One region of the Kitasatospora sp. NPDC058965 genome, then DNA from elsewhere that is predicted to be linked to it. Evidence: riboswitches for the same ligand, from Rfam matches in the RefSeq annotation. Region 1 holds a riboswitch; each other region holds the start of a gene.
What was found. Region 1 has a riboswitch for cyclic di-AMP ahead of ACFW1A_RS17940 (NlpC/P60 family protein). Riboswitches for the same ligand answer to the same signal wherever they lie in the genome.
Positions count from the first base shown of each region.

Region 2: linked by a shared signal. The riboswitch ahead of ACFW1A_RS33700 (transglycosylase family protein) and the one ahead of ACFW1A_RS17940 (NlpC/P60 family protein) in region 1 are both predicted to bind cyclic di-AMP.
Region 3: linked by a shared signal. The riboswitch ahead of ACFW1A_RS29720 (glycoside hydrolase family 16 protein) and the one ahead of ACFW1A_RS17940 (NlpC/P60 family protein) in region 1 are both predicted to bind cyclic di-AMP.
Region 4: linked by a shared signal. The riboswitch ahead of ACFW1A_RS10720 (M23 family metallopeptidase) and the one ahead of ACFW1A_RS17940 (NlpC/P60 family protein) in region 1 are both predicted to bind cyclic di-AMP.

Region 1 is NZ_JBHYKG010000096.1:1,409-8,955, reverse strand. Features, by position in the region: gene ACFW1A_RS17950 (NYN domain-containing protein) at 1-975, shown strand, start outside; gene ACFW1A_RS17945 (NlpC/P60 family protein) at 1,161-2,189, shown strand; cyclic di-AMP (ydaO/yuaA leader) riboswitch at 2,547-2,699, shown strand; gene ACFW1A_RS17940 (NlpC/P60 family protein) at 2,703-3,785, shown strand; gene ACFW1A_RS17935 (NlpC/P60 family protein) at 3,975-5,045, shown strand; gene ACFW1A_RS17930 (hypothetical protein) at 5,258-6,274, shown strand; gene ACFW1A_RS17925 (glycosyltransferase 87 family protein) at 6,288-7,547, opposite strand, start outside.
Region 2 is NZ_JBHYKG010000313.1:1,728-9,274, reverse strand. Features, by position in the region: gene ACFW1A_RS33710 (NUDIX domain-containing protein) at 1-126, opposite strand, end outside; gene ACFW1A_RS33705 (YchJ family protein) at 150-575, opposite strand; gene ACFW1A_RS33700 (transglycosylase family protein) at 618-1,445, opposite strand; cyclic di-AMP (ydaO/yuaA leader) riboswitch at 1,451-1,609, opposite strand; gene ACFW1A_RS33695 (APC family permease) at 2,089-3,726, shown strand; gene ACFW1A_RS33690 (SpoIIE family protein phosphatase) at 3,826-6,192, shown strand; gene ACFW1A_RS33685 (pyridoxamine 5'-phosphate oxidase family protein) at 6,471-6,965, opposite strand; gene ACFW1A_RS33680 (VOC family protein) at 7,012-7,482, opposite strand.
Region 3 is NZ_JBHYKG010000239.1:3,810-11,356, reverse strand. Features, by position in the region: gene ACFW1A_RS29735 (serine hydrolase domain-containing protein) at 1-458, opposite strand, end outside; gene ACFW1A_RS29730 (SAM-dependent methyltransferase) at 602-1,417, shown strand; gene ACFW1A_RS29725 (pseudouridine synthase) at 1,534-2,451, shown strand; cyclic di-AMP (ydaO/yuaA leader) riboswitch at 2,546-2,725, shown strand; gene ACFW1A_RS29720 (glycoside hydrolase family 16 protein) at 2,735-4,216, shown strand; gene ACFW1A_RS29715 (hypothetical protein) at 4,342-5,037, opposite strand; gene ACFW1A_RS29710 (pyridoxal 5'-phosphate synthase) at 5,239-5,913, shown strand; gene ACFW1A_RS29705 (DUF1877 family protein) at 6,008-6,487, shown strand; gene ACFW1A_RS29700 (transglycosylase family protein) at 6,611-7,384, opposite strand.
Region 4 is NZ_JBHYKG010000045.1:17,929-25,475, reverse strand. Features, by position in the region: gene ACFW1A_RS10725 (hypothetical protein) at 1-243, shown strand, start outside; gene ACFW1A_RS10720 (M23 family metallopeptidase) at 233-1,069, opposite strand; cyclic di-AMP (ydaO/yuaA leader) riboswitch at 1,081-1,240, opposite strand; gene ACFW1A_RS10715 (YiaA/YiaB family inner membrane protein) at 1,407-1,694, shown strand; gene ACFW1A_RS10710 (alpha/beta fold hydrolase) at 1,800-2,627, shown strand; gene ACFW1A_RS10705 (TetR/AcrR family transcriptional regulator) at 2,627-3,205, shown strand; gene ACFW1A_RS10700 (hypothetical protein) at 3,280-3,483, shown strand; gene ACFW1A_RS10695 (SpoIIE family protein phosphatase) at 3,629-5,878, shown strand; gene ACFW1A_RS10690 (polysaccharide lyase) at 6,031-6,915, shown strand; gene ACFW1A_RS10685 (glycosyl hydrolase) at 6,979-7,547, opposite strand, start outside.

The DNA.
Region 1 (7,547 bases):
CTGGTGGCCGAGGCCGGCGAGCAGGCGGAGCGCGCCGACGTGCAGGACGCCGCCGCGGAGGCGGCCCGGCTGGTGGAGAAGCTGCAGGAGGAACTGGCCGCGACCCGGCAGCTCGCCAAGGCCGACCTGGAGCGCCAGCGGGCCGAGGGCGAGGGCACCCGCAAGGAGTTGGACGGGCTGCGCAAGCGGCTGCGCACGCTGGAGAGCGACACCCGCCGGGCCCAGGCCGAGACCCGCAAGGTGGCGGCCGAGCTGGCCGAGGCCCGGGCGGCAGCGGCCGGCGAGCGCAGCGCGCTGGAGGGCGAGAACCGCCGGCTCAAGCACCGGGTGACCGAGCTGGAGGGCACCCTGGAGGCCGGCCGGCGCACCGCCCGGGAGGGCCGCAGCGTGGAGGACATGCGGCTGCGGCTGCTGCTGGACACCGTGCTGCAGTCGGCCCAGGGCCTGCAGCGGGAGCTGGCGCTGCCGGTCACCCAGCTGCACCCGGCGGACCTGGTGGACGCGGTGGTGCCGGGCTCGGCCTCGCCGCACGACGTGGCCCGGCGCGGCCTGGCCGAGGACGACCCGGCCCTGCTGGACCAGCTGCTGGCGATCCCTCAGGTGCACCTGGTGGTGGACGGCTACAACGTCACCAAGACCGGCTACCCGACGCTGCCGCTGGAGCAGCAGCGGCTGCGCCTGCTGGGCGGGCTGGCGATGCTGGCCCAGCGCACCCAGGCGGAGGTCACCTGTGTGTTCGACGGCCAGGACCTGGACGTGCCGGTCATCATGGCACCCCCGCGTGGCGTGCGGGTGCGGTTCAGCAAGACCGGGCAGACTGCCGACGAGTTGATCCGCAGCCTGGTCCGGGCCGAGCCGCAGGGCCGCCCGGTGGTGGTGGTGTCGGCCGACCGCGAGGTGGCGGACGGTGTGCGGAAAGCGGGTGCGCGCCCGGTCTCCTCGGTGCTGCTGCTGAACCGGCTGTCGCGGACCTGAGCGGACCGTTCGGCCACGACCCGTCGACGGGGGCGTGAAGGCCCGGTGAAAGACGCTGGGCCAAAGGTAGTTCGTCCCGAAGAGGGAGTGGCGCGAAGATCTGATGTTCACTAGGGTCTGGCGTCAAACCTATTTTTCCGGTCACTCATCCGATCGGGTGAGGCCGGCAGAAGAAGGAGCAGTCCGTGGCGTCGCACCGCCGTCCGAAGCAGCCGAGCCGCGCACGGGTGTCCGTGCTCACCGCAGCTGCGGCGACCGCGGTCGCCCTCTCCGCGCAGACCGGAGCCGCCTTCGCCGATCCCGCGCCCTCCAAGGACCAGGTCAAGGCGCAGATCGACGACCTGAACAACCAGCAGGAAGCGGCCACCGAGAAGTACAACGGTGAGAAGGAGCGCGGCGACCAGCTGCGCCAGCAGGCCTCCCAGCTGCAGGACCAGGTGGCCCGCACCCAGCAGCAGGTGAACGAGCTGCAGGGCGGCCTCGCGGCGGTGGCCGGCGACCAGTACCGCAACGGGGGCATCGACCCCTCGGTGCAGATGATGCTCAACTCGGACCCGCAGTCCTACCTGGCCCAGGCCTCCAGCATGCAGATGGCCACCACCAGCGAGACCGACGCGCTCAAGGGCCTGCAGGGCGAGCAGCGCAAGCTGGACCAGGAGAAGAAGGAAGCGGCCGACGTGCTGGCCGAGCTGGACCGCTCCACCCAGGCGCTGAACCAGGCCAAGTCGGACATCCAGTCCAAGCTGACCGCCGCGCAGAAGCTGCTGAACTCGCTCAGCGCCTCGGACCGGGCCGCGCTGCAGGCCGAGGACCGCGCCTCGCGCAGCGACCTGCGCCCGCCGATCAACCTGCCGCCGGCCTCCGGCTACGCCGCCGCCGCGGTGCAGGCCGCGCTCAGCAAGCTGGGCCACTCCTACGTGTGGGGCGCCTCGGGCGCCAACACCTTCGACTGCTCGGGCCTGACCCAGTGGTCGTACGCGCAGGCCGGCGTCTCGCTGCCGCGCACCACCTACGAGCAGGTCAACGTCGGCGCCGCGGTGCCGAGCCTGGCCCAGGCCCAGCCGGGCGACCTGATCTTCTACGGCCAGGACCTGCACCACGTGGCGATGTACATCGGCAACGGCCAGGCGGTGCACGCCCCGCACACCGGCGACGTGGTCCGGGTCGCGCAGGCCACCTCGATCGGCAGCATCTCGGCGATCCGCCGGCCGTGACCGGGCCGGCCGGACCCCGGCCGTCCGCCCGGCGCCGCCCGCCGCCCTCCCTCGAACCCCGCCCCCGCTGACCCGCCGTCGGGTCGGCGGGCGCCGGGCCGGCCTGAGGGCCCGTCAACCGCTCGCTGTGATCCGGGACACCTGTTCGTGTGCCGCACGATCAGCGCGCGGTGATCCGCATATCACCCACAGTCAAAGTTGGGCGTTTCTTCCGACAAAGATTTGAACAGATCACGGACCTGTTACTAGGGTCGTCATCCGGACCCACCGTCTTGGCGTCCACCCGGCCGGGTGGCAGCGGGGGTTACCGCCGAGTCCGGAAAGCGGCACGGGCAGTTGACTGCCCGACGGGGAGCCCCTGCGGGGGAGCCGTGGACCGGAGCCGGGGAACCACACGTTCCTCCGGGGTGAATCGGCGCCAGGTCGGCCGCGAGGTCGGTGAGGCGTCGTAGGGCAGCCTTCCAGCCCGAACCCGTCAGCTCACCCGGTAGGCGGTCGTAGGAAGAAGGATTCGTGGCGTCCCATCGTCGTCCCAAGCCCGTCGGCCGAACACGCGCGTCGATCCTGACCGCCGCAGCCGCCACCGCAGTCGCCCTCTCCACGCAGGGAGCGGCGCACGCCGACCCGGCGCCCACGCTGGACCAGGTCAAGGCCCAGGTCGACGACCTGAACGGCCAGGCCGAGGCGGCGAGCCAGGCCTACGAGGGGGCCCAGGCCAAGCAGCAGACGCTGCAGAAGCAGGTCGGCGACCTGCAGGACCAGGTGGCCCGCCAGCAGGACCAGGTCACCACCCTCCAGTACGGACTCGCCTCGGTGGCCGCGGACCAGTACGCGAACGGCGGCATCTCGCCGACCGTGCAGTTGATGCTCAACTCGCACCCGGACACCTTCCTCACCCAGGCCGGCTCGCTCAACGAGCTGAACAGCAGCCAGACCTCGTCCCTGAAGGAACTCCAGGGCGAGCAGCGCAAGCTGGACCAGGACAAGGCCGAGGCGCAGGGCAAGCTCGCCGAGCTGGACGCCACCACCAACCAGCTGAAGGCCGCCAAGGACGACGTCCAGGCCAAGCTGAAGAAGGCCCAGGACCTGCTCAACTCGCTGACCGAGCAGCAGAAGCAGGCGATCGCCGCGCAGGAGGCGAAGGCCGCCGCCGACGCCCAGGCCGCCGCGGCCAAGGCCGCCGCGCCGAGCCAGACCGCCTCCCGGGACACCACCCGCCCCGACCTGAGCGCCGTCCCGGCCGGCTCGCACGCGCAGGCCGCGATCGCCGCCGCCGTCTCGAAGTTGGGCTCGCCGTACGTCTACGGCGCCACCGGCCCCGGCACCTTCGACTGCTCGGGCCTGACCCAGTGGGCGTACGCGCAGGCCGGCGTCTCGCTGCCGCGCACCTCGCAGGAGCAGGCCTCGGCCGGCACCAACGTGGGCACCAACATCGCCAACGCGCAGCCCGGCGACCTGATCGTGTACTTCGAGGACATGCACCACGTGGCGATCTACGTGGGCGGCGGGCAGATCATCCACGCCCCGCACACCGGTGCCGTGGTGCGCTACGAGTCGGCCACCGTGATGCCGATCGCCGCCATCGTGCGCCCCTGACGCACCGCCGGCACCGCCCGGCGACCAGCAGCCGGAAAGGGCCCGGCTCCCGCGAGGGAGTCGGGCCCTTTCCGGTTGAATGTCCGATTGAGGATCAAATATTCGTATCGGTAGAGGTTTGGACTCGTCCGTCCTGACTCGCTAACGTCTGCGCTCGGACCTCAGTTGGACGATTGGAGTCGTCAGGCGATGGCGATGACGCAGCGCCCGGTGTCCCCGGGCCGTACTCCGCAGCAGGGGGCCGCACGCCGGCTCGCGAGAGTGCTGGCGGTCACGGCCGCCGCGACCACGGCGCTGGCCATAACGGCCGGCCCCGGGGCGCAGGCCTCGCCGCGCCCGGACAAGAACGAGGTCCAGGCGCAGGTGGACCAGCTGTACGGCGAGGCCGAGCAGGCCTCGCAGCGGTCGACCGCCGCCGAGCAGGAGGCGGCCCGGCTGCAGACCGAGGCGAGCAGCCTGCAGCAGCAGGTGGCGGTGGCCCAGGACACGCTCAACACCATGCGGGCCGACCTGGCCGCGGTGGCCGCGGCGCAGTACCGGGCCGGCGGGATGGACCCGGGGGTGCAGCTGATGCTCACCTCCGACCCGGACGGCTACCTGGCCCGGGCCCGCAGCCTGGCCCAGGACGGCCGCCGGCGGGCGGACTCGCTGCGCGAGGTGCGCGAGCAGCAGCGCCGGCTCGACCAGCGCCGCGCCGAGGCGACCGGCAAGCTGGCCGAACTGGAGGCGGTGCGGGCCGCGCTGGCGCAGAGCAAGCAGCAGGTGCAGTCCAAGCTGAAGAGCGCCCAGCAGCTGCTGAACGGGCTCAGCGCCGCCGACCGCAACCAGCTGGTGGCGCAGGACGCCAAGGACGCCGAACAGCGGGCCACCCGGGGGACCGACCGGATCGACCTGGGCACCCTGCCCCCGTCCTCGGACCGGGCGGCGATCGCGCTGGCCGCGGCGATGAGCCGGATCGGCTCCCCGTACGTGTACGGCGCGACCGGACCCGGCGCGTTCGACTGCTCGGGTCTGATGTACTGGAGTTGGCGGCAGGCCGGAGTGACCCTGCCGCGCACCTCGCAGGAGCAGGCCTTCGGGGGGCAGCGGGTGAGCCTGTCCGAGGCGCGACCGGGAGACCTGGTGATCTTCTTCAACGACATGCACCACGTCGGCATGTACGCCGGCGGGGGAACGGTGGTGCACGCGCCGCACCCCGGCGCCCGGGTGCGCTACGAGAGCGTGTCGGCGATGCCGGTGGCGGCGGTGGTCCGGCCCTGAGCGTCGAGCAGTCCGTCGCGGCGGGGCCCCCCGCCGACCCGTCCGCCGGTTCGCCCGCCCCCGACCCGGGGCCCGCCGCGCTGCCCGGGCGGCGCGGCGGGCTGTCCCGGCGGGCCGCGCTGCTGCTAGCGGCCGGCGGGCTGGCGCAGCTCTCGCTGCCCCGGACGGCACCGCCGGCGCCCGCCACCGGCGAGCGCGCCGCGCAGGCGCGGGTGGCCGGGCTGCTGGCGGCGCACGCCGAGCAGCTGCGGACCGGTCCACTGGCCGGGCTGGACCTGGCCGAGCTCGGGTACCGGGTGACCGGGCTGACGGACGCCGAGGTGCGGGCCGAGCTGTCCTACCGGCTGACCGGCTTCGACGACTACCCGGCGGTGCTGCAGCGGCGCTTCGTGCGGGACGGCGCCGGGCCGGGCGCGGAGGACGCGGCGCCCGGGAGCGCCGTCGCACCCTGGGACCTCGGACCGGTGCGGCCGGTGCGCGGCTCGCACTGCCTGGTGCTCGGACCGGCCGAGCCGGTCGACGTGGCGACGCTGGCGGGGCTGGCCGACCGGGCGGTCCCGGCGGTCGCCGAGGTCTGGGGGAGCGGCTGGCCGCAGCGGCTGGTGCTGCAGCTGCCGGCCACCGAGGAGCAGTTCGCCCGCCTGCTCGGCGTGGACCCCGGCAGCTACCAGGGGATAGCGGCGGTGACCAGCGCGGCGGCCGGCGCCCCGGTGCGCACCCCGGCGGACCGCGTGCTGGTGAACCCCGAGGCGTTCAAGCAACTGAGCGGGGTCGGCCGGCAGGTGGTGATCACGCACGAGTGCACCCACGTGGCCACCCGGGCGGACACCCACCCGTGGACCCCGCTCTGGCTCTCCGAGGGGGTGGCGGACTGGACCGGCTACCTGGCCACCGGGCGGACCGCCCGGCAGATCGCGCCGGAGCTGACCCAGGACGTGGCGGCGGGGCGGGTCCCCACCGCGCTGCCGACCGACGCCGACTTCGCGGCCGGGGCCGAGGGGATCGCCCAGGCCTACGAGCAGTCCTGGCTGGCCTGCGACCTGATCGCGCAGCAGCACGGCCGGGCGGCCCTGGTGGAGCTGTACCGGGGGATCGGCGCGGCCGGTCCCGGGGCCGGCCGGGACCAGCAGCTGGACACCCAGCTGCGGGCCCGGCTGGGCTACGGGCTGGCCGAGTTCACCAAGCGCTGGCAGGCCTGGATCGAGCGCCAGCTCTCCCCGCAGGCCTGACCGCGGCGGGCGCTCAGTCGTCCAGCAGGCTCTGCTCGTAGGCGATGCCCGGGCGGACCGGGTAGCCGTGGTCGGGGGTGCTGGGCGGCAGCACCAGGGTGGCGACCTGGTCGCCGCGGGTGGAGAGCCACAGCCGGCGGCAGGAGACCACGGTGGCCGCCACCAGCAGCAGGTTGCGCGCGGCCAGCACGGTCACGCCCCAGGGCTGGCTGTTCACCACCTGGCCGAAGGCCATCGGGAACTCCAGCGTGGTCAGCAGGGTGGCCACCAGCACCATCGCCGCCACCGGGCGCTGGCTGCTGCCCCGCACGGTCAGGCAGACCGCGGCCAGGCCGACCAGCCAGACCAGGTACTGCGGGCTGATCACCCGGCTGGTCACGGTGAAGATCAGCAGCGTGGCCAGCGCGGCGTCGTAGGTGGTGGACGGCTGCCAGCGGCGGGCCCGCAGCCGCCAGTAGAGCAGCCAGGCGAAGCCGAGCACGGTCGCGGCCATCGAGACCTTGGAGATCACGGTGACCCACGGGCCGAGCAGCTCCACCGAGCCGTAGTTCATCGACACCAGGCCGTGCCAGCCGCCGAGCAGCCGGGCGAAGTGCAGCGGCAGCGCGCCCACCGACTCCACCTCGATGCCGCGGTCGGCCTGGAAGGTGAGGAACTGGAAGGCGCCGTTCATCCCGGCCGCCAGCAGGAAGGCCAGCCCGCTCAGCGCGGCCAGCGCCGCGGTCCAGGACCGCCGGGTGCGCCGCCCGCGCGGGGTGCCGGCCAGGGCCAGCAGCGGCCAGATCTTGACCAGTCCGCCGAGCCCGAGCAGGAACCCGCCGAGCACCGGCCGCCGGAGCAGCACCAGCAGTCCGGCCACCGCGATCGCGGTGACGATGATGTCGTAGCGGCAGTAGACGGTGGGCCCGAGCAGCGGCACCCCGACCACCCAGACCCAGGCGCCCAGGAAGCTGCGGCCCTTGCGCAGGCCGGAGCGGACCAGCATGCCCATCGCCAGCGCGTCGAAGACGCCGCAGATCACGTAGAAGGAGATCAGGTAGGACCAGGGGAGCAGCCCGGGCAGCAGCATCACCAGCGCGGCGCCGGGCGGGTACTGCCAGGTCACGTCGTCCATCGGGAAGGTGCCGGTCTGCAGCACCTCGTACCAGCCGTGGTAGATCACCGAGACGTCGGTGGTCACGTCCAGGCTGGTGAGCTTGAGCACGCCGAGCACGGTGAGCACCAGCAGGGTCCGGGTGCCGAGCCAGCCGGCTCCCAGGCCCCAGAGTGCGCC
Region 2 (7,547 bases), on a different contig from region 1:
CACGGCGGCGAACAGGATCCCGTGCGGCAGCGTGCGCAGGAAGTCCGCCAGCGGCAGCTCGGCCAGGGGGACGTCGGCCGGCGTGGGGCGGGCCGGTGACAGGTCGGTCGGCTGCAGGTCGGTCACTCGGACTCCGATGTTCGGTGCGGTCACGACGCCGTGTCGACCTCGCCGTCGAGGTACACCCAGGCACCCTCGTGGCGGACGAAGCGGCTGTTCTCGCGCATCGTCCCCGACTCGCGACCCTCCCGGAAGGAGGCGCGGAACTCCACCGTGCCGCTCTGGTGGAACGGCCCGCCCTCCGCGCTCCCCAAGATCTCCAGGCGCTCCCAGCGCAGCTCCGGCGCGAAGTCCAGCGTGCGCGGCCGGGTGTCGGGGTGCCAGGTGCGCAGCAGGTAGGCCTCGTCGCGCACCGCGAAGGCCGAGTAGCGCGAGCGCATCAACTGCTCCGCGGTGCTCGCCGGGGCGAGACCCCGGTGCAGCCTGCCGCAGCAGTCGGCGTAGGCGGCCGGCAGCCCGCACGGGCAGTCGACCGGGAGGGCGGGGGCGGTGCGGCGGCTGGTGCGTCGGGACATGGCCCCATTCTGACGGGCCGTGTCCCGACGCGGGCGCGCGGGTCAGGGGAGCTGGAGCTGCTGGCCCGGGAAGATCAGGTCGGGGTTGGTGCCGACCACGCCGACGTTGCCCTGGTAGAGGCCGTCCCAGCCGTCCAGGTGGTGGGCGTAGGCGATCCGGGACAGGCTGTCGCCGCTCTGCACCGTGTAGGTGTGGTCGCCCGGGGCGCCGGTCGGGTCGGGTGCGGTGGGCGCGGCCGGGGCGGGGGCCGACGGGGCGGGCGCGCCCGGCGCGGTGGGCGCGGCGGTGGCGGTCGGCGCCGGGGTGGTGCCGGGGGCCGTCGGGCTCGGGCTGGCCGGGGCGGGGGTCGCCGACGCGGTCGGCTGGGCGGGCGCGGGGGTGGCGGGTGCCGGCGTCGCGGTGGTGGGCTGGGTCGGGCTCTGGGTGCCGGTCGGCGCCGCGGTGGTGGGCGTGCTGGGAGTGGCGGGCGTGGTCGGGGTGACGGGCGCCGCGGGGGTCAGGGCTCCCGGCGCGGTCGCGCAGTTGCCCCAGGCGGTCGGCCCGAGGTCCGACAGCATCTGCTCGGCCACCGCGATCTGCTGCTCCCGGGTGGCGTGCGAGGGCACCGAGGCGTACTGGTCGCCGCCGTAGGCCAGCCACTGGCGCAGGGTCAGGTGCAGGCCGCCGTAGTAGCCGTCCCCGGCGTCGGCGACCCAGTTGCCGGCGGTCTCGCACTGGGCCACCGCGTCCCACTGGGTGGGCTCGGCGGCGTGCGCGCCGGTGGCGGTGAGCAGGGGGAGTGCCAGGCCCGCGCCGACGACGGTCGCCGTGGCGACCGCCTTGTCGGCCTGGGTGGGGCGGCGGTGGCGGCCGGGGCCGGAAAACACCATGCAGATGTCCCTCTCCGCACGCCTGCGAGGTGAGCTGTCGGGTTCGGGCCCAGAGAGTGGTCGGCCCGGCCGTCCCGTGCGGGACGGCTTCACCCCTAGCCGTGGGAGACGGCGTCGAAACTGGGTCCCCCGCCCCTGCCCAGAGGAGTCGTCGTGGTCCCGGGGGCGCGGTGGGCAGGATTCGGCGTTCCGCGTTCGGGGGCCCGGTGCAGTCCGGGTTGCCAGGGAGACTAGACGGATCATCATTCCGATAACAAGCTCGCATCGCATACGTCACACCAGCATCACCGAAGTCGTGCAGGAGAACCGCACGCTCCCTCAGCTGCCGGGGGGTCTGCGGACGGTCCGCGCACGGCCGGTGGGCGTGCACGTGCGCCGAGCCACCGTGCCTCCGGGGGCGGAAGGCACGGGGACTCGGCGCCCGTGGTCCAGGAGCTTCTTGAGCTGTCCCCGAGCCTGGCAGGTTCGGGCCGGCAAATCAACAGGTGTGGATGTGATTGCCGTTCAGATTCACATCAGCGAAGACCGATTGGGCCGGACGGATGGTCGCCGGTGACCCGCACCGGCGCGGGTCACGGCCCGGGCCCGGGAGCTGGGGCAGCGTCAGCAGCGCTCCTGTCGTCCCGAGAGAGGCCGCGCAGCCATGGTGTCCCTGTCCGGGTCCACAAGCAGTAAGGGCCGTCACGCGCTGCGCCGGGAGGTGGGCCTGGTCGGCCTGCTCTGGGCCTCGGTGGGCGCGATCATCGGTTCGGGCTGGCTGTTCGGCGCCGAGAAGGCGGTCAAAGCGGCCGGCCCCGCGGCGCTGCTCTCCTGGGGCATCGGGGCGGTGGCCATCGTGCTGCTGGCCCTGGTGCACGCCGAGCTGGGCGGCCTGTTCCCGGTGGCGGGCGGCACCGCCCGCTACCCGCACTACGCCTTCGGCGGCTTCGCGGGGATGAGCTTCGGCTGGTTCACCTGGCTGCAGGCGGCCACCATCGCGCCGATCGAGGTGCAGGCGATGCTGGGCTACGCCCGCCACTGGCACTGGGCGGACGGCTTCCAGAAGCACGACGGCACGCTGACCGCCTCCGGCTTCGCGGTGGCCGCCGCGCTGCTCGCGCTCTTCGTCGCCATCAACTTCCTGGGCGTCAAGTGGCTGGCCCACACCAACAGCGCCGCGACCTGGTGGAAGGTGGCGATCCCGGTGCTGACCATCGTGGTGCTGGGCGTCAAGGAGTTCCACGGCAGCAACTTCACCTCGCACGGCTTCGCGCCGTTCGGCGCCCGCGGGGTGCTCTCCGCGATCAGCACCAGCGGGGTGATCTTCGCGCTGCTCGGCTTCGAGCAGGCCATCCAGTGGGCCGGCGAGAGCACCCACCCGCGCCGCGACATCCCGCGCGCGGTGCTCGGCTCGGTGCTGATCGGCAGCGTGATCTACCTGCTGCTCCAGGTGGTCTTCATCGGGGCGCTGCCGGTGTCCAGCTTCGCCAACGGCTGGGGCGCGCTGGACTACCCGGGGATCAGCGGCCCGTTCGCCGGACTGGCCTCACTGATCGGCCTGGGCTGGCTGGCCACCGTGCTCTACATCGACGCGATCATCTCGCCCGCCGGCACCGGCCTGATCTACACCACCTCCAGCTCCCGGATCACCTACGGCCTGAGCCGCAACGGCTACGCGCCCGACGCGCTGCAGAGCACCGACCGGCGCGCGGTGCCCTGGGCCGGCCTGCTGATCGCCTTCGTGGCGGGCGTGCTCTGCTTCCTGCCGTTCCCCAGCTGGCAGCGGCTGGTCAGCTTCATCACCTCGGCGGTGGTGCTGATGTACGCCGGGGCGCCGCTGGCCTTCGGGGTCCTGCGCAAGCGGTTCCCGACCCTGGAGCGGCCCTACCGGCTGCCCGCCGGCGAGGTGATCTCCCCGCTCGCCTTCGTGGTGGCGGGCCTGGTCATCTACTGGTCCGGCTGGGACACCCTGTGGCGGCTCGGCGCCTCGATCCTGCTCGGCTACCTGCTGCTCGGCTCCTACGCCTGGTACGCGCGGGCCAAGGGGCTGCCCAACGCGCCCCGGATGGACTTCCGGGCCGGGCAGTGGCTGCCGGTCTACCTGGTCGGCATGGGGGTGATCTCCTGGCAGGGCCAGTTCGGTGTCGGGGCCACCAAGAACCTGGGCCTGTGGTGGGACATCGGGCTGGTCTCCGTCTTCTCGCTGGCCATCTACTACTGGGCGCTGGCGGTGGCGCTGCCGGTCGAGGAGATCGAGCGGAACATCTCCGACGTCGAGGTGCTGGACGCCGGCGGGCACTGACCGGCGCGTGAAGTTGGCCGCGGCCCGGAGCGCCGCGGCGGCGGCGGACGGCCGGTCGGTACAGGATGGTCGCAGGTAGACCGGGCGAGGTGGACGACTTTGGACGACTCCCGCTTCCCGTTCCTCGACGGCGTGGCAGGGGTGCTGGTCGACGGCGGTGGCAGGATCCTGGACTGCACGGCCGCGGCCGAGCGGGTGCTGGCGCTGCCCGCGACCGCGCTGCGCGGGCGGCCGGTGCGCGAGCTGCTGGCGGGCCCCGCCGAGGGCGGCCGGGACGGCGAGCCCGGGCCGGGGGCCGGCTGGCTCGGCCGGGCCACCGTGCGCACCGGCGACGGGCAGGTGGTGGACGTCGAGCTGCGGGTGCTGACGCTGCGCGCGGCAGCCCCCGGGGACCGCTCGGCGGCCCGGTTCGTGGTGCTCGGCGCACCCGGCGAGACCGCCGACCGCTGGCAGCAGGACCAGGCGTTCTCCCGCGAGCTGTTCCTGCAGGACCGGTTCGGGCTGGCGGTCTTCGACGAGGAGCTCAACCTGGTGCGGACCAACGCGCACCTGCTGCCGTACTCCGGCATCCCCACCGACCTGCGCGGCACCAGCCTGCGCGACCTGCTGCAGCCGGTGGACGCCGAGGCGGTCGAGGCGCACCTGCGCGAGGTGCTGCGGACCGGGCAGCCGCTGGTGCTGGCCGAGGAGCTCGCGCGCACCGTGGTCGACCCGCGCAGCGGGCGGATGCTGGCGATCTCCGCGTTCCGGTTGCAGGACCCGGAGGGCCGGGTGATCGGCGTGACCGCGCTGTTCAGCGACATCACCGAGCAGTACCTGGCCCGCCGACGGCTCGCCCTGCTGCACGAGGCCACCGCCGCGGCCGCCCACTCGCTCTCGGTCGGCGAGAGCGCGCAGCACCTGGCCGCCGTGCTGGCCCAGGGCTTCGCGGACGCCGCCGTGGTGGAGCTGGCCGCCGCCGTCTTCACCGGCGGGGAGCCGCTGCCGGACGCCGACGGCCGGCTGCTGCTGCGCCGCACCGGGGTGGCCGGCCCGCCCGAGGCGGTGCCCGCCGCCGGGGACACCGTGCTGGTCGGCGCGGAGGGCGACACCGAACCCGAGGACCCGGTCGACGCCTGGAGCATCCGGGTGCCGCTGGTGGCCCGGGGCGTGCTGCTCGGCCGGATCTGGGTGCGGCGGGACCGTTGGAAGGACGCGTACGAGGAGGACGACCGGGTGCTGATGCGGGAGATCGCCTCCCGTGCCGCGCTGGCCCTGGACAACGCGCGCCGCTACACCCGCGAGCACCGGGCCGCGATCGGTCTGCAGCGCAGCCTGCTGCCCCCGGCGGTCAGCTCGGTGGCGGCGGTCACCACGGCCAGCGTCTACCTGCCCACGGACACCGCGGGCGGGGTGGGCGGGGACTGGTTCGACGTCATCCCGCTCTCCTCGGCCCGGGTGGCGCTGGTGGTGGGCGACGTCACCGGGCACGGCCTGCACGCCTCCGCCACCATGGGCCGGCTGCGCACGGCGGTGCGCACCCTGGCCGACCTGGAGCTGGAGCCCGAGGAACTGCTGGTCCACCTGGACGACCTGGTGGCCCAGTTGCTGGTGGAGTCGGCCCTGGTGGCGGACATCGACGAGGAGGCCCAGTTCGCGGTGGGCGAGACCGCGGCCGACCTGCCGCAGGGCACCGAGCCGGTCACCTTCGGCGGCACCTGCCTGTACGCGGTCTACGACCCGGTCGCCCGGGTCTGCACGGTGGCCAGTGCGGGCCACCCGCCGCCGGCCGTCGCGCGCCCGGACGGCAGCGCCGACTTCCTGCCGGTGGTGCCCGGGCCGCCGCTCGGGGTCGGTGGGCTGCCGTTCGAGTCGGCCCGGGTGGAGCTGCCGCCCGGGAGCGTGCTGGCGCTCTACACGGACGGCTTGATCGAGCGCGGCGAGGGGGACATCGACGCGGGCATGGCGGAGCTGTTGCGCCGGCTCGCCGTGGTGGCGGGGGAGGAGCAGCCGCTGCGGGAGGCGGGGCAGCAACTGGTGGCCGGTCTGCCGCCGACCCGCCTGCACGACGACGTGACGCTGCTGCTGGCCCGGACCAAGGCGGTGCCGGCCGACGACACGGCGGTCTGGTCGGTGGATCCGGAGCCGGCCGCGGTGGGCCGGATCCGGGAGGCGGCGACGGCGACGCTGGTCGAGTGGGGCCTGGCCGACCTGACCTTCACCACCGAGCTGGTCCTCTCCGAGCTGGTGACCAACGCGATCCGGTACGCGGGCGGGCCGGTGACGGTGCGGCTGATCCGGGCCGACACGCTGACCTGCGAGGTCTCGGACGGCAGCGCCACCCAGCCCCGGATGCGGCGGGCCCGGCTGACGGACGAGGGCGGGCGCGGTCTGTACCTGGTCGCGCAGCTGACCAACCGCTGGGGGAGCCGGTACACGCCGGCGGGGAAGACGATCTGGACGGAGCAGGAGCTGCCGCCGGGGTGAGGCGCGCCCGGGGCGGGGCTGCCGATGCCGGGCCCCGGGCAGGAGCAGTCCCCGGTAGGTCGGGGATCGGTCCTGCGCGTCCCTGCCGTCGCTCGGGAGCGTGCTGTCGATCCGGCCTGCCGGGGGCCTGGCCAGGCCTTCGACATGGGAGTCGCTCGGACGGACGGTGAACGTCTCCACCGGCGGTGCGGCCCTCGCCTCTGTCTGGTGTACCTGTCAGTCTAACTCCGAAACCGCCGGTCAGCGGCGGTGTCCCGGGGATTTCTGCACCGGCTGCGTCAGAACGTCCAGCGGGTCGGCGTGCCCGTGAAGTCCTCGTCGGAGAGCGCGAAGACGGAGTCCGGGACGACCCGGAAGGTGGCGTTGACCGCCGGGTCGAGGAAGTCCGCGGCGTAGGCGGTCGCGTACTTCTCGTTGAGCGCGGCCAGGAAGTCCGCGATCGCCGGCGCCTCGGTGACCACCCCGGCCGTACCGTCGAGCACCACCGGGTGGTGGGCGTCGTCGGTGGCCACCGTGCAGGCCGGACCGGCGGCCAGGTTGCGGTACTTGCGCGACTGCACGCTGCTGCTGAACCAGAGCGCCTCGCGCAGCCAGACGCCCCAGACCGGCATCAGGTGCGGGCGCCCGTCCGGGCGCACGGTGGCGACCCAGTACTCGTGCGAGTCGGCGAGCCTGCGCTCGGCCCAGAACCAGGGCAGCAGTCCGCTGCCGCCGTCCGCCGGGAGGATCCCGTACCCCGGCATGTGCGGTCGGGCGCTGCGGCGCGGCGGCACGGGGTCATCCGGCCGGGCTCGGGGCCGGGGAGGCGGACGCCATCGGTCAGTTGCCGCCCATCGCGGCCTTGGCGCGGGCCGCCATCTCGGCGGCCGGCACGTCCTCGACGTGGGTGGCGACGCTCCACCGGTGGCCCCACGGGTCCTCGAAGCTGCCGGTCCGGTCGCCATAGAACTGGTCGTTCACCGGCCGCAGTTCCTTCGCCCCCGCGGCCAGTGCCCGGGCGAAGACCGCGTCGACGTCCGGCACGTAGACGTTGAGCAGCACCGGGGAGCCGCCGACCCGCTTGGGGCCCACGGCGCCCGCCTCGGGGAATTCGTCGGCGATCATCACCACCGAGTCGCCCAGCTGCAGTTCGGCGTGCCCGATCCGGCCGTCCGGGCCGGTCATCCGGTCGCCGCGCTGCTGCAGCCCGATCACCGAGGCGTAGAACTCGATCGCCGCGGCGGCCCCGTCCACGAAGAGGTAGGGCGAGACGCGCGGGTAGCCGGCCGGGATCGGCTCGACGTCGGGCATGCTGACTCCTGACCGCTGGCTGGGACCGCCGGGACGGGCCAAGCCTGGCACGGGAGCTGACGGAT
Region 3 (7,547 bases), on a different contig from region 1:
TCGGACAGCTCCGGGCGGAGCGCGCCCGGCGTCCGCTCCCACCAGGGCCCGGGCGTCTCGGAGGAGAGTCCGGCCGCGTGGCAGAGCAGTTCGCGGATGGTGGCGCGGCCCGCGGCGGTGCCGGGCAGGTGCTGCTCCAGCGGGTCGGCCAGGTCCAGCAGGCCCTCGTCGCGCAGCCGCAGGACCAGCACGGCGGCGAAGGTCTTGGAGATCGAACCGATCCGGTACTGCACGTCGGCGTCCGGGGCATGGCCGTCGATCATGCTGCGGGCCCCCGACCAGACCATCCGGCCGTCGCGCACCACCGCGCCGACCATCGAGGGGGTCCGGCCCTGTGCCTGGCCGACCGCCAGGCGGTGCAACAGGGCTCTGCGGGTCTCGGGCAGCAGCGCCCCGGGCAGCAGGTCCGGCTGGGCCCCGCCGTTGGTGGCCAGCAACTCGTCCGACTGGTCGGGCATCTGATCTCGCATTCGCTCGGGCGGAGTGGCGAACTTCGACGATACCCGGGCCTGACCTGCACAGCTCAGGATTTTGCACGGGACATCCAACCGCTGTGGGGCGAGGGCCGGATATGCTTCCCCCGGCCGCCAGGGGAGGCGGTTTGACGAAGAGTCACGGGGACGAGGGTGAAGCGGTGCAGCACGAGCTGACGGACCTGCAGACCGACCGGCCGCACCCGGCGCGGATATACGACTACTGGCTCGGCGGCAAGGACAACTTCCCGCCGGACCGGAAGGCCGCCGAGCACGCGATCAGCGTCTCCGCGGACATCCCCGCCGCCGCCCGGGAGAACCGCGCCTTCCTGCAGCGCGCGGTGCGGATGATCGCCGGCACCGGGATCCGGCAGTTCGTCGACATCGGCGCCGGCCTGCCCTCGCCCGGCAACGTGCACGAGGTGGCGCAGTCGGTCGACCCGGACAGCCGGGTGGTCTACGTGGACAACGACCCGATCGTGCTCACCCACGGCCGGGCGCTGCTCGCCGACAACCGCAGCACCACCGTGTTCACCGGGGACGTGCGCAAGCTGGACGAGCTGTTCGACCACCCCGAGCTGCAGGCCCTGGTGGACTTCGAGCAGCCCGTCGCGGTGCTGCTGGTCGCGGTGCTGCACTTCGTCAGCGACGAGGAGGCGCACCGCGCGGTGCGCCAGGTGCTGGAGCGGGTGCCGGCCGGCAGCTACCTGGTGCTCTCGAACAGCACCCACGAGGGCAACCCCGAGCGGGCCGCCGAGGCCGCCAAGACCTGGGACAAGACCGAGACCCCGATCCGGCTGCGCACCCGGGACCAGGTGGCCGCGTTCTTCGAGGGCTGGGAGTTGCTGGAGCCGGGCGTGGAGTTCGTCCCGCTCTGGCGCCCGGACGGGTCGACCGACGGCACCACCCGGTGGATGTACGCGGCGGTCGGCCGCAAGGCCTGACGGCGGTTGTGGGGCGGAGGGCCCGGCGGCGGCGGGTCGGAGGGCCCGGCTGCGGTGCCGGGACGCCGGGCCCGACAGCGGTGGCGGGCCCGGGTCGCGCCGGTAGGGTGACCCGGATGAGACGCAGGAAGAGGCCGGTCGCACCCCTGCCGCAGCGGTTCGGGGTGGACCCGGTGCAGGTCCGGATGCCGCAGGACGGCAGCTGGCCCACGATCGGGCAGTACCTGGTGCACCGGCTCCCCGACGGGGTCGACGCGCGGCTGGCCGAGATGCTGCGGGACGGCGAGATCCTCGGGCCGGACGGTCCGATCGACGCCACCACGCCCTACTTGCCCGGCGCCAGCGTCTGGTTCCACCGGGACCTGCCCGCCGAGCCGACGGTCCCGTTCCCGCTCACCGTGGTGCACCGGGACGAGAACATCCTGGTGGTGGACAAGCCGCACTTCCTCGCCACCACCCCGCGCGGCAGCCACGTGGTGCAGACCGCGCTGTCCCGGCTGCGGCACGAGCTCGCGCTGCCCGAGCTCAGCCCGGCGCACCGGCTGGACCGGCTGACCGCCGGACTGGTGCTCTTCGTGGTCCGCCCCGGTGCGCGCGGCGCCTACCAGGGGCTGTTCCGCGAGCGCCTGGTGCGCAAGGAGTACCTGGCGGTGGCCCGGTTCGACCCCGGGCTGGCACTGCCGCGCACGGTGCGCAACCGGATCGTCAAGGAGCGCGGCGTGATCGCCGCCCACGAGGAGGCGGGCCCGGTCAACGCGGAGAGCCGGATCGAGCTGCTGGAGCGCCGCGGCCCGCTCGGGCTGTACCGGCTGGAGCCGCACACCGGCCGCACCCATCAGCTGCGCCTGCACATGTGCTCGCTCGGCCTGCCGCTGCTCAACGATCCGGTGTACCCCGAGGTGCTGCCGGCGGCCGACCCGCAGGACTTCCGGAACCCGCTCCAACTGCTCGCCAACCGACTGGAGTTCACCGATCCGCTGACCGGTCGCGAGGTCTGCCTGCAGTCCGGGCGTACGCTCGCGGCATGGGTGTGAGCTGTGTCATAGCAGGCGGTCCTGACTTGTTCCGGCCGGGCCGGCTGCCTAGCCTGCTCCAATCGCTCGCGGCTCGCGAGCACCGCCGACGGGACGCCGAATCCCGTCCACCCGTCGGCGGCGGACCCAGCAACGACACGGACGGGAGCGGGGGAACCAGGTAAGCGCCCGGTCTCACGTTCCCGCGTGCGGCCAGGCTTGGGGTGAAGCCGCTCCCACGGCGGCCGGGCTACTCGGCCCGAACCCGACAGCTCACCTCGCAGGCGTCACAGAGGACCCTGCCATGCGCATGCAGCTCCATGCCCGGCGGCGACGCGGTGCCCACCGCGCGGCCGGCCGCACCCGCTACCCCGTGGTACCCGGACGGATCGGCGCCGTCGCCGGATCCGCCGTCATCCTGCTGACCGCCCTCGGCAGCGCCCAGGCCGACGCCAGCACGCCCCGCGTCGTGGAGGACCGGCTCACGCCGAGCACCTTCGCCGCCGACACCCCGGGCACCGCCGCGCTGACCGTGCACTCCGCCGCCTGCCTGACCGCGCGCTCCCTCGGAGTGGCGGTGCGCAGCGCGAACGGGGCGAACTTCGACTTCCCGGGGGCGGCGCACGGGGTGCGGGTCTGCTCGGACGGGGTGAGCCTGACCACCGGCGCCCGGACGCTGCCGGCCGGCACGTACCGCGAGTTCGGGTACTGGCAGGACTCGGCCGGGCGGTACCACAACCTGCCTGCTCAGACGCTGACGGTGGGGAAGGCGGTGACGCCCTCCCCGTCCCCGTCCCCCTCCTCGTCGCCGAGCGCCGGCCCGAGCCAGAGCCCCACCGCGAGTGCCACGCCGTCCGCGTCCGCCACGCCGACCCCTTCGGCCTCGCCCACGGCTGCGGGTACCCCCACGGCGGCGCCCACGCCCACGCCGACCGCTACGGCGACCACCGGCTCGCCCAGCCCGTTCGCGACGCCGACCCCGACCCCGACGCCGTCGTCCACCCCCACCGGCACGCCCAGCTCGACCCCCAGCCCGAGCAGCACCGGCCCCGCCCCCACCTGGTCCGAGGACTTCGCCGGCGAGAACGTGCCGCTCGGCAGCTGGACCGGCTGCTCGGCCAACGGGCCCGTCCAGAACAGCCACTGCACCGGTCTGCCCGCAGGGGTGGACGCCAAGTGGTGGGCCTACCCGAGCGGCTGGCAGGACACCTCCAAGAACGGCACCTACGACCCGTCCAAGACCCTGTCCATCGCCAACGGTCAGATGAACATCCACCTCAACCGGGACAACGCCGGCACCTGGGTGGCCGCGCCGCTGCCCAAGCTCCCCGGCGCGGTGGGCAAGGACGGCGGTGTGCAATACGGGAAGTTCGAGATCACCTGGAAGGCCACTTCGGCCGCCGGCTTCAAGACCGCCTTCCTGCTCTGGCCGGACGGCGATGTCTGGCCGCAGAACGGTGAGATCGACTTCCCCGAGGGCAACCTGAACGGCAACATCTCCGCGTTCATGCACCGCCAGGGCGCCACCTCCGGCTCCGACCAGGACGCCTACGGGACCTCGGTGGCCGAGGCCGGCACCTGGCACACCAGCACCATCGACTGGGAGCCGAACAGCCTGACCTTCTCGCTGGACGGCAAGGTGATCGGCCACTCCACCAGCGCCGTCCCGTCCGGCCCGATGCACTGGGTGCTCCAGGCCGAGACCTCCATCGGCGGCGCGGTGCCGTCGGTGGGCAGCTCGGCGGACATCAGCATCTCCTCGGTGAAGTACTGGAAGGCGGGCTGACCGACCACCCGTTGACGCGCGACCGGGCGCTGCACTGCACTGCGCAGCGCCCGGTCGGCGTGGTCGGTGCGCGCCGCCCCGGTCGTCCTCCCGCTCCGCTCAGCGGGGCCCTCGGCCTGGCTCCGTCAGTCGAGCGAGTACCCGAGGACGCCCTCGGCGAACTGGCCTTCGCAGTTGTAGTCGTTGGAGTCGAAGTGCTCCCCGTTGACCTGGCAGCGCCGCACCACGCGACTCGCCAGGCCGGCCGGCGGGGCGGAGTAGATGTAGCCGAGCTGCCCGAGGTACTGCTGCCCCTCGCAGTTCCCGGCCAGCGAGGTGAAGGTGTCCGTCGCGTTCCACACCTTGCACGAGTACAGCGGCACGGTCCCGGCCACCTGGCCGCTGTAGAGCCAGCCGAGGCTGCCCTCCAGGTAGTAGCCCGCGGGTGCGGACCCGGTGGTGCTGAGGTGCTCCGGGCCGTTGTACCGGTTGAGGTTGACCGTGCCGGGGGCCGGCTGGGTGGCGCACTGCACCTGCGCGGTCGCCTCCCAGGTGCCGCCGGGCGGGAGCTGCGGGGCGGCGGCGCGCGCTGCCGCGTAGGGGCTGTCCAGCCAGGCCTGTGCGGTGCCCAGCGGCAAGCACTGTGCGCTGGAGAACCCGGCCGCCTGGGCCTGGGCGAGCGCGGAGTTGAGCGCCGCTTGCTTGGCCTGGGCCGCGGTGGATCCCGTCGCGTCCCCGTAGTAGTTGGCCTGGCTCGGGGCCGCGGAGGCGGGGATGGCGACGGCCAACAGCAGGGTGCCGGCCGCGGCGGCGGTGCCGAGCAGGCGAGAGAGCGTCCGCACGATTCGTCCTTTCGTCCGCGCGCCGGGCAGGCGGGAGCCGCCCCGGACGAGCGGGATCGGGAGCTGGAGATGGACCCGTTCATGTCAGTTCGAACGTGGAGTCAGCTTGGGGTCGACGATGACGCACCGTCAACTAGTGTGAAAAGTTTCGCCCTCTAAATTTATGTCAGCTAACAGCGTGGGTCGTGGGATGATCGCCGGGTGTCGGACGCCGCGAACCAGGACGAGCTCGCCCAGCTGCGCGAGCTGTTGATCAAGCACCCCCCGATGGCCCGGGCGCTGCCCGCCTTCGAGGTGGCCGACGCCCCCGAGCGGCCGGGCGAGCTGTTCGTCAACTGGCTGCTCGGTGCACTGCGGGCTGGGGTGCCCGACGCCCAGGTGATGGTGCTCGGCACCGCCGGGCCCGACGCGCGCGTGGTGGTGCTGCGCGACGTGGACCCGGGGGAGGGGGCGTGGTGGTTCGCGGGAGACGCGCGCAGCCCCAAGGGCCGCCAGCTGGCGGCCGACCCGCAGGCCTCGCTCACCTTCTACTGGCCGGCGCTGGGCCGCCAGGTGCGGGTGCGCGGCGCGGTGGAGATCGGCGCGCAGGAAGGGACCGAAGAGGCGTTCCGCCTGCTCAGCCCCAACTCGCGCACCGCCGCCCTGGTCGGTCGGCAGAGCGAGCCGCTGGCCGACCCGGCCGAGTTCACCGAGGCCTGGACAACCGCCGCGCAGCGGCTGGCGGCCGAACCGGACACTGTCGCCGAGGGCTACACCCGGTACGCGGTGCGGGCCGGGGAGGTCGAGTTCTGGCAGGGCGCGGCCGACCGCCGACACGTACGACTGCACTACCGCCGGACCGCCGACGGCTGGCAGCGCGAGCTCAGCTGGCCCTGAGCGCCGTCACGGTGGGACCGGACCGGACCGGACCGGACAGCACCGCCGGCACTACAACCCCGCGACCTGGGAATGCGATGTTGAAGGCAGACGCGTGAGCTTCCACCTGCACCTCCGGGCTGTCCCGCCGGCGGAGCTGCGCCCGGGCAGTCCGTGGACAACGGCCTTCATGCTCGCGGCCTGGGGCAACCGGCGGGAGGAGTGCGCCGCGGGGACGGCGGAGTCGATCGAGAAGGACTTCGCGGGCGTCCACCAGCTCTACACCGGCGCCGCCGACGGCCCCGCGGACACGGGGGACCCGAGCGGCCTGCCGATCTTCGGCGGTGAACTCGTTCCCCACGAGGACGGACCACCGTTCCTGATCCTGCACCCGCACCGGGTGGCAGAAGCCGCCGCGTTCCTGAGCGCGGCCGACTTCGACTCACTCTGGGAAGCCGCGGGCACCGCACTCCGTGCCACCGGAGATCCGGAGGTGGACCGAGATCTCTACCTGAGCCACCACCGAGGTCTCGCCGCCTTCTACCGGACGGCCGCCGACACGGGGCACGCGGTCATCAAGGCCTTCTGGTACTGAGACGCCCGGGACGGGAGAAGCGGCGGTTCGGGCTCTGGCCCGGGATGCGGAAAGCCCGGCGCCCCCTTCCCGCCGTGGTGGTGGGGAGGGGGCGTCGGGTTGGGTGAGCCTGGGTCAGCGGTCTCAGATGCTGAGGACCTGGCCCGGGAAGATGACGTCCGGGTTGCTGCCCACGGTCTTGACGTTCTTGCCGTACAGGGCGTCCACGGTGGTGTGGTGGGCGGCGGCGATGGCGCTGAGGGTGTCGCCGCTCTTGACGGTGTAGCTGCCGGTGCCGGTGCTGTTGGTGCTGGTGACGACCTTGTAGGTCTTGCGGTCGGCCTGGTGCTGCTGCGGGGCCTGCTTGGTCACCGGGGCCTGGGCCGGCTGCTGGACGGGGGTGGCGTCCTGGGCCGGGGCCTGCTGCTGCACCGGGGCGGCCTGCTGGGTGGCGGCGCTCTTGGTGCTCGTGGTGGTGCTGCTGGTGGTGCTGGTGGTGTCGACCTGGGCGGGGGCGCCGCCGGCGGTCAGGCCGGCCTTGACCGAGCAGACCGGCCAGGCGCCGGGGCCCTGGTCGGCCAGGACCTTCTCGGCGACGGCGATCTGCTGGGCCTTGGTGGCCAGGTTCGCCTGCGCCGCGTACTGGGTGCCGCCGTAGGCGGCCCAGGTGGAGGAGGTGAACTGCAGGCCGCCGTAGAAGCCGTTGCCGGAGTCGATGCTCCAGTTGCCGGTGCTCTCGCACTGCGCGACCGCGTCCCAGGTGGAGGCCGGGGCGGCCGAGGCCGAGTTCGCCGCGACGAGGCCCGCCACCGGAAGGGCCAGCATCGCGCCGCCCATGACAGCCATCCGGACCCGGTTGCGCTTCGGGGCGAGAGCGGTGGTGGCAGTGGTGGCGGTGGTCTCGTTGCGGAAAGTCAAAGTGATCCCTCTCGACAAGGTCCCGGTGGGCGCACGGAACCACACCCCGTAAGGGGGCTGCTGGTTCACGGTCCGCGTCCTGCGGACGGACGGCGGCGCATCCAACGCCTGCCGTACCGTCCCGGCCACCCGCAAGGAACCCGCACCCCGCCTGAGCGGTGGC
Region 4 (7,547 bases), on a different contig from region 1:
CTCGGCCTGCCGATGCCCGAGGAGCTGGCCGGCGACTACCCGGCCTTCGAGGCGGCGGTGCAGGCCGAGGCGCTGCGGCTGCTCGGCGAGTGGACCGTCCCCGGCCTGCCCGAGCTGCTGCTGACGGAGTACCGGGACCTGGCCCCCGAGCCGGACGGGGACCAGGTGGACCAGTACGTGATCGACCGCGGCCTGGTCGAGCTGCCCGACCTGGCCGAGTGGGACGGGGACGCTACAGCGTGACCCCGCCGGCCGCCAGCCACTGCGCCGGGTCCACCGGGGCGCCGCCGCCGGGACGGACCTCCAGGTGCAGGTGCGGGCGGGTGGCGCTGCCGGTGGTGCCGACCCGGCCGAGCTCCGCGCCGGCGGCCACCGGGCCGGCCGGGACGGTGATCGAGGCGAGCTGGCAGTACCAGATCTCGGTGCCGTCGGGCAGGGTCTGGATCACCCGGTAGCCGTGCACGCCGGTCCAGCCGGCCGAGCTGACGGTGCCGCCGGCCACCGCGAGCACCGGGGCACCGGCCGGGGCGGCCAGGTCCAGGCCGGTCTGCAGCTGGGCCCACGGCGAGGCGGCGGCGGCCAGCGTCCAGGCGGCCAGCGGGGCCTGCAGGTCGAGCGGGGCGTCGGTGGACTGCGGGGCGACGGCCTGCACCGGCTGGACCACCTGCACGGCCTGCAGCGGCTGCACGGCCGGGGTGGACCGGACCGGCGGGGCCGGCTGGGGCTGCTGGGCGGCGCGCTTGGCGGCGGCCTCGTGCGCGGCCTCCAAGCGGGCGGCCTCCTCGGCGGCGGTGCGCTGGTCGGCCTGCTGCTGGATCCGGGCGGCCAGGGCCAGGCCGGGGTCGGCGCCCTGCGGGCCGCTCTCCTCGGTGGCGACCATGGCGGGCGCGGGCGCGGCGGCCTGGGCGGCGGTGGCGCCGATGCCGGTGGTGGCGCCCAGCGCGGCGGCCATCGCGGTCACGCCGAGCACCGGGGAACCGGGGCGGGACTGGCGCGGCAGCCGGTGCCGGGAGTTCTCGTCGGTGGTGCCCGGGTGGTCGAGCAGGGCCGGGGTGTGCGTCGACGCCACGGAGGCGTGCTCCTTTCCTTCCGTCTCGCCTACCGGGTTAGCTGACGGGTTCGGAGCAGGAAGGTCTCCTACGGACCGGTGCGGGCCGGTCCGATTCACCCCAAGGAACGGTGGTTCCCCGGCTCCCGGGCCGCCCTTCGGACGGCCCTGCGGATTAGGCGACGGCGCACGGTGCCGTCTGGGTACGGCGTTGCCGACCGCGCTGCGTTATTGAAATTTAATCCCAGAGGCCCGCGATTCCAAGCGCTCCCCGCGGGATTGTCGCAGCCTCACCTTGAGTGTCCGGTTGAGTACACGTACTCAGGTGCCGAGGGCCGGAGTTGGCGATTCTTCAGGCATGACTTCTCCAGTGTTGCCGAGAACCACCTCGGCCTACTACGTGCAGGCGGTCCTCTCCTTCGCGCTCGCCGCCGGCGGCCTCGCGCTGGGCATCGCCTACCTGCCGGTCAGCGCCTGGATGCGGGCCTTCCTGGCGCTCGGCCTGCTCTACACGGTCACCTCCGCCTTCACCCTCGCCAAGGTGATCCGGGACCGCCAGGAAACCGGCGAGCTGGTGAACCGGGTCGACCAGGCCCGGCTGGAGCGGCTGCTGGCCGAGCACGACCCGTTCCGGGTCGACGGCTAGGCCCGGGCCGCCCGAGGGACTTGACGGCTAAGGCTATTAGCCATAGCTTTGTGGATGTCGGCAGCGGCCGGCACCGCCGAAGGTCCGTCAGTCCAGGAGGAAGCCGTGCACACGCTCACCGCCCCGCAGACCCAGTACCTGCAGCTCCCCGGCGGCACCATCGCCTTCGACGACACGGTCGAGGGCACCGGCCACCCGGTCCTGCTGCTCCCCGGCATGCTCGACTCCCGGGCCTCCTACCGGCACCTGCGCCCGCTGCTCGTCGCCGCCGGCCGCCGGGTGATCACCATGGACCTGCGCGGCTTCGGCGAGTCCTCGATCGACTGGGACGACTACAGCCCGGCCGCCGCCGCCCACGACGCGCTGGCCCTGCTGGACCACCTGGGCGTCGAGCAGGCCGTGCTGGCCGGCAACTCCTACACCGGCGCCAGCATCGTCAAGGCGGCGGCCCTGGCCCCCGAGCGGGTGGCCGGCCTGGTGCTGATCGACGCGTTCGTCGAGAACGTGCCGCCGACCGTGCTGGGCCTCGCGATGCTCCGCCTGCTGGGCGCGGCGCTGCTCGCCTCCCCGAAGGTGTGGGGCTACTACCTGAACAAGATGGCCTACCCGGGCGGCGCGACCGAGGAGATCGCCGCCTACAACGCCGGCCTGGTGGCGGCGCTGCGCACCCCGGGCCGCAAGCGGGCCACCCGCGGCCAGGTCGGCGGCAACGCCGCGCCGGAGGGCTGGTGCGAGGGCGTCGAGGTGCCGACCCTGGTGCTGATGGGCAGCAAGGACCCCGACTTCCCCGACCCGGAGCTGGTGGCGGACCGTCAGGTCAAGGCGCTGAACGGCCGTAAGGTGATGATCCAGGGCGCCGGCCACTACCCCCACGCCCAGTCCCCGCAGGCCGTCGCCGACGCCGTGCTCCCGTTCCTCACCGAGGTGGCCTGATGCCCCGAGCCGGACTCAACCCCGACGCCGTGGTCGACCACGCGCTCGCGCTGATCGACGCGGAGGGCCCCGACGCCCTCACCCTGGCCGGCGTGGCCCAGCTGGCCGGGGTGGCCGCCCCCTCGCTCTACAAGCACGTGCCCGGCGGCCTGGCCGGACTGCGCCGGCTGATCGCGATCCGGGTCACCAAGGACTTGGCCGCCCGGCTGCGGTCGGCGACCGACGGACTGACCGGCGACGCCGCGGTGGAGGCGCTGCTGCGGGCCTACCACGGCTTCGCACTGGAGCACCCGCGCCGCTACGCCGCACTGCCGCAGGCCCCCTCGGCCGCCGACGACGAACTGCTCGGGGCCGCCACCGCCCTGGTCGGGGCGATCTTCCAGGTGCTGGAGGGGTACGGGATCGAGGACTCCGAGGCGGTGCACGCGACCCGCACCGTGCGCGCGCTGGCGCACGGGTTCGCCGCCCTCACCATCGGGGGAGCCTTCCAGCTGAGCGAGCAGTTGTCGGTGACCCAGGAGCGCATGATCGCGGTGCTCACCGCCGGGCTGCGCGACTGGCCGACCGGCCGGGTGTGACCCAGCCCCTGGCGGGCCGGGCCGGTCGTCGGACAGGATGCGGTCGATGGACCGCTGAGCCGCTGGAGGGCCGCATGACGAAGCCGAGCACCGCGCCGGGCACCGCCGCGATCCCGCGCCAGCGCGCCGGGCGCGCCGCACCGGCCGCCACCGGGTACCCGCCGGCCGAGCCGCAGCCCACCGGTTGGGCCGCCGTCCGCCGCACCCTGGCGATCCTGCGCGGCCTGGTCTCGATGCGCAGCGTGCCGGCCCGTCCGCAGCGCCACCACGACGAGTGACGCTCCGGGCGGCGGGCTGACGCCCGCACCGACCGGACCACTCCGCCGTCGCCGCCTCCCGGCCGATCCGCACCGGACCAAATAGGATATTCAGCACCAAAGTGCGGCAGCTGGGCCGCCCGCCCCCGGAGCGGAAGGGCCCGTGATGGATCGCAGTCCGTCGTCCGACCACGGCACCCCCGTCGTGCTCGAACCCGCGCGCGGCGCCGGGCACCCCGGACCGCGCTCCACCGTCTCCTGCGTGCGCCGCCTGCTGCGCTGCACCAGCGCCGCCGAGCTGCTGTCCACCGTGCTCACCGACGGGCCGGGCTGGATCACCGGCGAGGGCTCCGCGATCTACCTGCTCGACCGGGCCACCGACGCGCTGCGGCTGACCGTGTCCAGCGGTCTGCCGGAGTGGGCGATGGAGCGGTACGCGACCGTCGAGCGCTCGGCCGAGCTGCCCGCCGCGCTGGCGCTGCGGCGCCGGGCCCCGGTGCTGCTCAGCCCCGAGCAGACCAGCGTGGACTACCCCGACGCGGCGGCCGGGCTGGGCACCGGACTGATCGCCGTGGTCACCCTGCCGCTGGTGGTGGACGACCTGGAGGTCGGCGTGCTGGCGCTGGCCCTGGCCCACCGCGGCACCGTGCCGCGCCGCGACCTGGAGGCGCTGGAGACCATCGCCGAGGCCTGCGCGCACCGGTTGGCGCACCTGATCGACCACGTGAACGCGGCCGGCGACGGCCCGGCGCCGGGCGTGCGCACCCACTCCGCCCAGCCCTCCGCGCACGCCGCGCAGCCGCTGCTGGCCACCGCCATCGGGGCGGCCGGGGCCGGCGCCTTCGAGCGGGACCTGGTCACCGGCGAGAGCTGCTGGGACGCCACCGCCTACCGGGTGGTGGGCCGGCCGGTGCCGGCCGGCCCCGGGCCCTACCCCGCGCCCGAGCCGGGCCTGCTGGTGCACCCCGAGGACCTGCCGGACGTGCAGGCCGCGCTGGTCGACCTGCTGGACCGGGGCGGACGCTACCGGCTCTCCTACCGGGTGCTGGGGGCGGACGGCGCGCCGCGCTGGGTCGACGAGTGCGGCGAGGTGCAGCTGGACGTGCACCGCCGTCCGGTGCGGATCGCCGGACTGCTGGTGGACCGCCGGGCCGACCGGTCGCCGACCCCCGCCCGGGGCGCCGGGGACCGGGCCGGGGACGCGGCCGGCCCGGTGGCCGGGGCCCGCTCGGCGCTGCTGCTCGCGCTCACCCGGGCGCTCTCCCGCGCGGTGACGGTGCGTGAGGTGACCACCGCGCTGACCGACGTGGCGCGCCCCGCGCTGGGCGCCGCCGGGGTGGTGCTCGACCTGGTGGACGAGGGGCGGCTGCTGCCGCTGTCGCCCTCGGTCTACGGCGGCGCGCACCGCAGCCGGCTGCACGAGCTGCACGAGCTGGCCGGCGGGACGATGGAGCACGCGCTGGCCCGGGCCACCCCGCTGTTCAGCGAGCCGGCCGCCGCCGGGGCCGACCCCGCCGGGCCGGCGCCGGCCTGGGCGGTGCTACCGCTGGTGGCCTCCGGGCGGCAGGTCGGCTCCTGCCTGATCACCTTCGCCGCCGAGCGCGCGTTCGGCCGCGAGGACCGCACCCTCTACTCCGCCTTCGCCGGGATCCTGGCCCAGTCGCTGGAGCGGGCCCGGCTCTACGACACCCAGCACCACCGGGCCAGCGAGCTGCAGCGGGCGATGCTGCCGCGCAGCCTGCCGACCGTGCCCGGGCTGCGCTCCGCGGCCCGCTACCTGCCCAGCACCGAGGGCATGCAGATCGGCGGTGACTGGTACGACCTGATCCCGCTGCCGTGCGGGCGGACCGGCATCGTGATCGGCGACGTGCAGGGGCACAACGCCGAGGCCACCGCGGTGATGGGCCAGCTGCGCAGCGGACTGCGGGCCTACGCCACCGACGGGCACGACCCGGCCGCCACCCTGGCCCGGACCAGCCGGCTGCTGGCCGAGCTGGACACCGACCTGTTCGCCACCTGCCTCTACCTGACGCTGGACCTGGAGACCGGCGAGCTGGTCGGCGCCCGGGCCGGCCACCCGCAGCCGGTGCGGATCGGCGCGGCCGGGGCCGAGGAGCTGCTGCTGCCCGGCGGCCCGCCGCTGGGCGTGGACCCGACCGTCGACTACCCGCTGGGCCACCACCGGCTGGACCCGGGCGAGTCGCTGCTGGCCTACACCGACGGGCTGGTGGAGGACCGGGACGAGGACTACGACGAGTCGGTGCAGCGGATGCTGGGCGGGCTGGCGCTGTGGCGCCGGCGGACCGGTGCCGACCGCTCGCTCGACCGGCTGGCCGACCTGCTGACGCTGAACGTGACGGAGCGTCACTCCCGGCCGGACGACGTGGCCCTGCTGCTGCTCCAGCGGACCGACTGACGCCTCGTCACGTCGTTCACGTATCTGAATCACGTTCAGGCCCTTGACGTGGGGCCCCGGTCGCGCCTGGAATGTGCATGCTCCCCGCACTCGCGGCGCCGGCCGCCACGGCCGCGCCGGTCCATTCCCCCTGCCCCGCCCGGAGGAACGACATGCGACGACGCACCACGGCACTGGCCTCGGCCGGTGCGGCCCTGCTGCTGGTCACCGGCCTCACCGGCCTGGCCGACGCGAGCACCACCGCGACCGCGCCGACGAGCCCGCACACCGCACAACCGGCCTCCTGGACCGGGCAGTTCACCGGCTTCGGCGGCTCCGCCTGGAAGTCCGCCTGGGGCGAGGCGCCGTCCGGCGCCTGGGGCGGCAGCAACCTCGCCGCGGTGACCGACCCGGCGGCGCCGGGGGACCGCTCGGCGCTGCGGGTCACCTACGGGGCGGGCTCCTCAGCCCCGTCCTGCACCGACTGCCCGACCAGCGGCGGCGGCCAGTTCTACACCTCGCTGGGCTCGCTGGGCCTGGGCGGCCTGGCGAACTCGACCACGCTGGACCTGAAGTACGCGGTCAGGTTCCCCGCCGGCCAGGACTGGGGCAAGGCCGGCAAGCTGCCCGGGCTGTACGGCGGCACCATCGGCGAGGAGTCCGGCGGCAACCACGGCAACGGGTGGTCCACCCGGTTCATGTGGCGCGGCGCGGGCGGCACCGCCAACAACGGCGAGGTCTACCTCTACACCCCCACCAACTCCGGCCCCACCGGCTACGGGGTGGACGAGGGCCTGGGCCGCTGGAAGTGGACCGCGGACGGGAAGTGGCACACCGTCGAGCAGCTGGTGAACCGCAGCACCGGCGACGTCACCGTCTGGTTCGACGGCAAGCAGGCCTACCTGGGCGCCGGCATCGCCTCGGGCATCTCCGGCATCCCGTTCTCCGGGGTCTTCTTCTCCACCTTCTACGGCGGCCACGACACGAGTTGGGGACCGGCCAGCACCCAGCACGCCTACTTCGCGGACTTCTCCCTCGCCAAGGGCGTCCAGCACTGAGAACGCCGAGCGGGGACCGGAGTCGGCCTCCGGTCCCCGCTCGTCACCCTGCCCCGGGTGGGGTCAGTCCTCGCCGCACTCGTGCAGCGTGATGGACCACAGGCCGCGGCCGTGGGTGGCCGCGTAGAGCTTCCCGTCGGGACCGAGCTTCAGCTGGTCGACGGCGACGGCGGGGAGCTCGCCGACCCGCTTCCAGTTCGCCTGGCCGGCCGCGCGGAACACCACGCCCAGGTCGGTGGCCAGGGCGAGGCCGCCGGACTTGGTCACCACCAGCGAGTCGGTCGGCACGTCCGGCAGGTTGGCCGAGATGTCCCGCCAGCTCGCACCGGAGTCGGTGGACTCGAAGACGTGGCCCACCCCGGCGCCCGCGCCCTCGGTCCAGTGCCGCGAGAAGCCGTTGACCGCGAGGTACACGTGCGCGGAGTTGTTCGGGTCGATCGCCAGCCCGGACAGGTAGCGGTTCGGCACCGTCGCGTCCACCGGCAGGTTCAGCTGCTGCCAGCCGGTCCCGTCCGCGTTGCCGACCGCGATGCCGCGGGTGAAGCCCTGGTTGTTGCACGGGCCGCACCAGCCGACGTACACCTTGCCGCCCGAGGCCGCGACCGCGGTGGCCACGTGGCCGGCACCGAGGT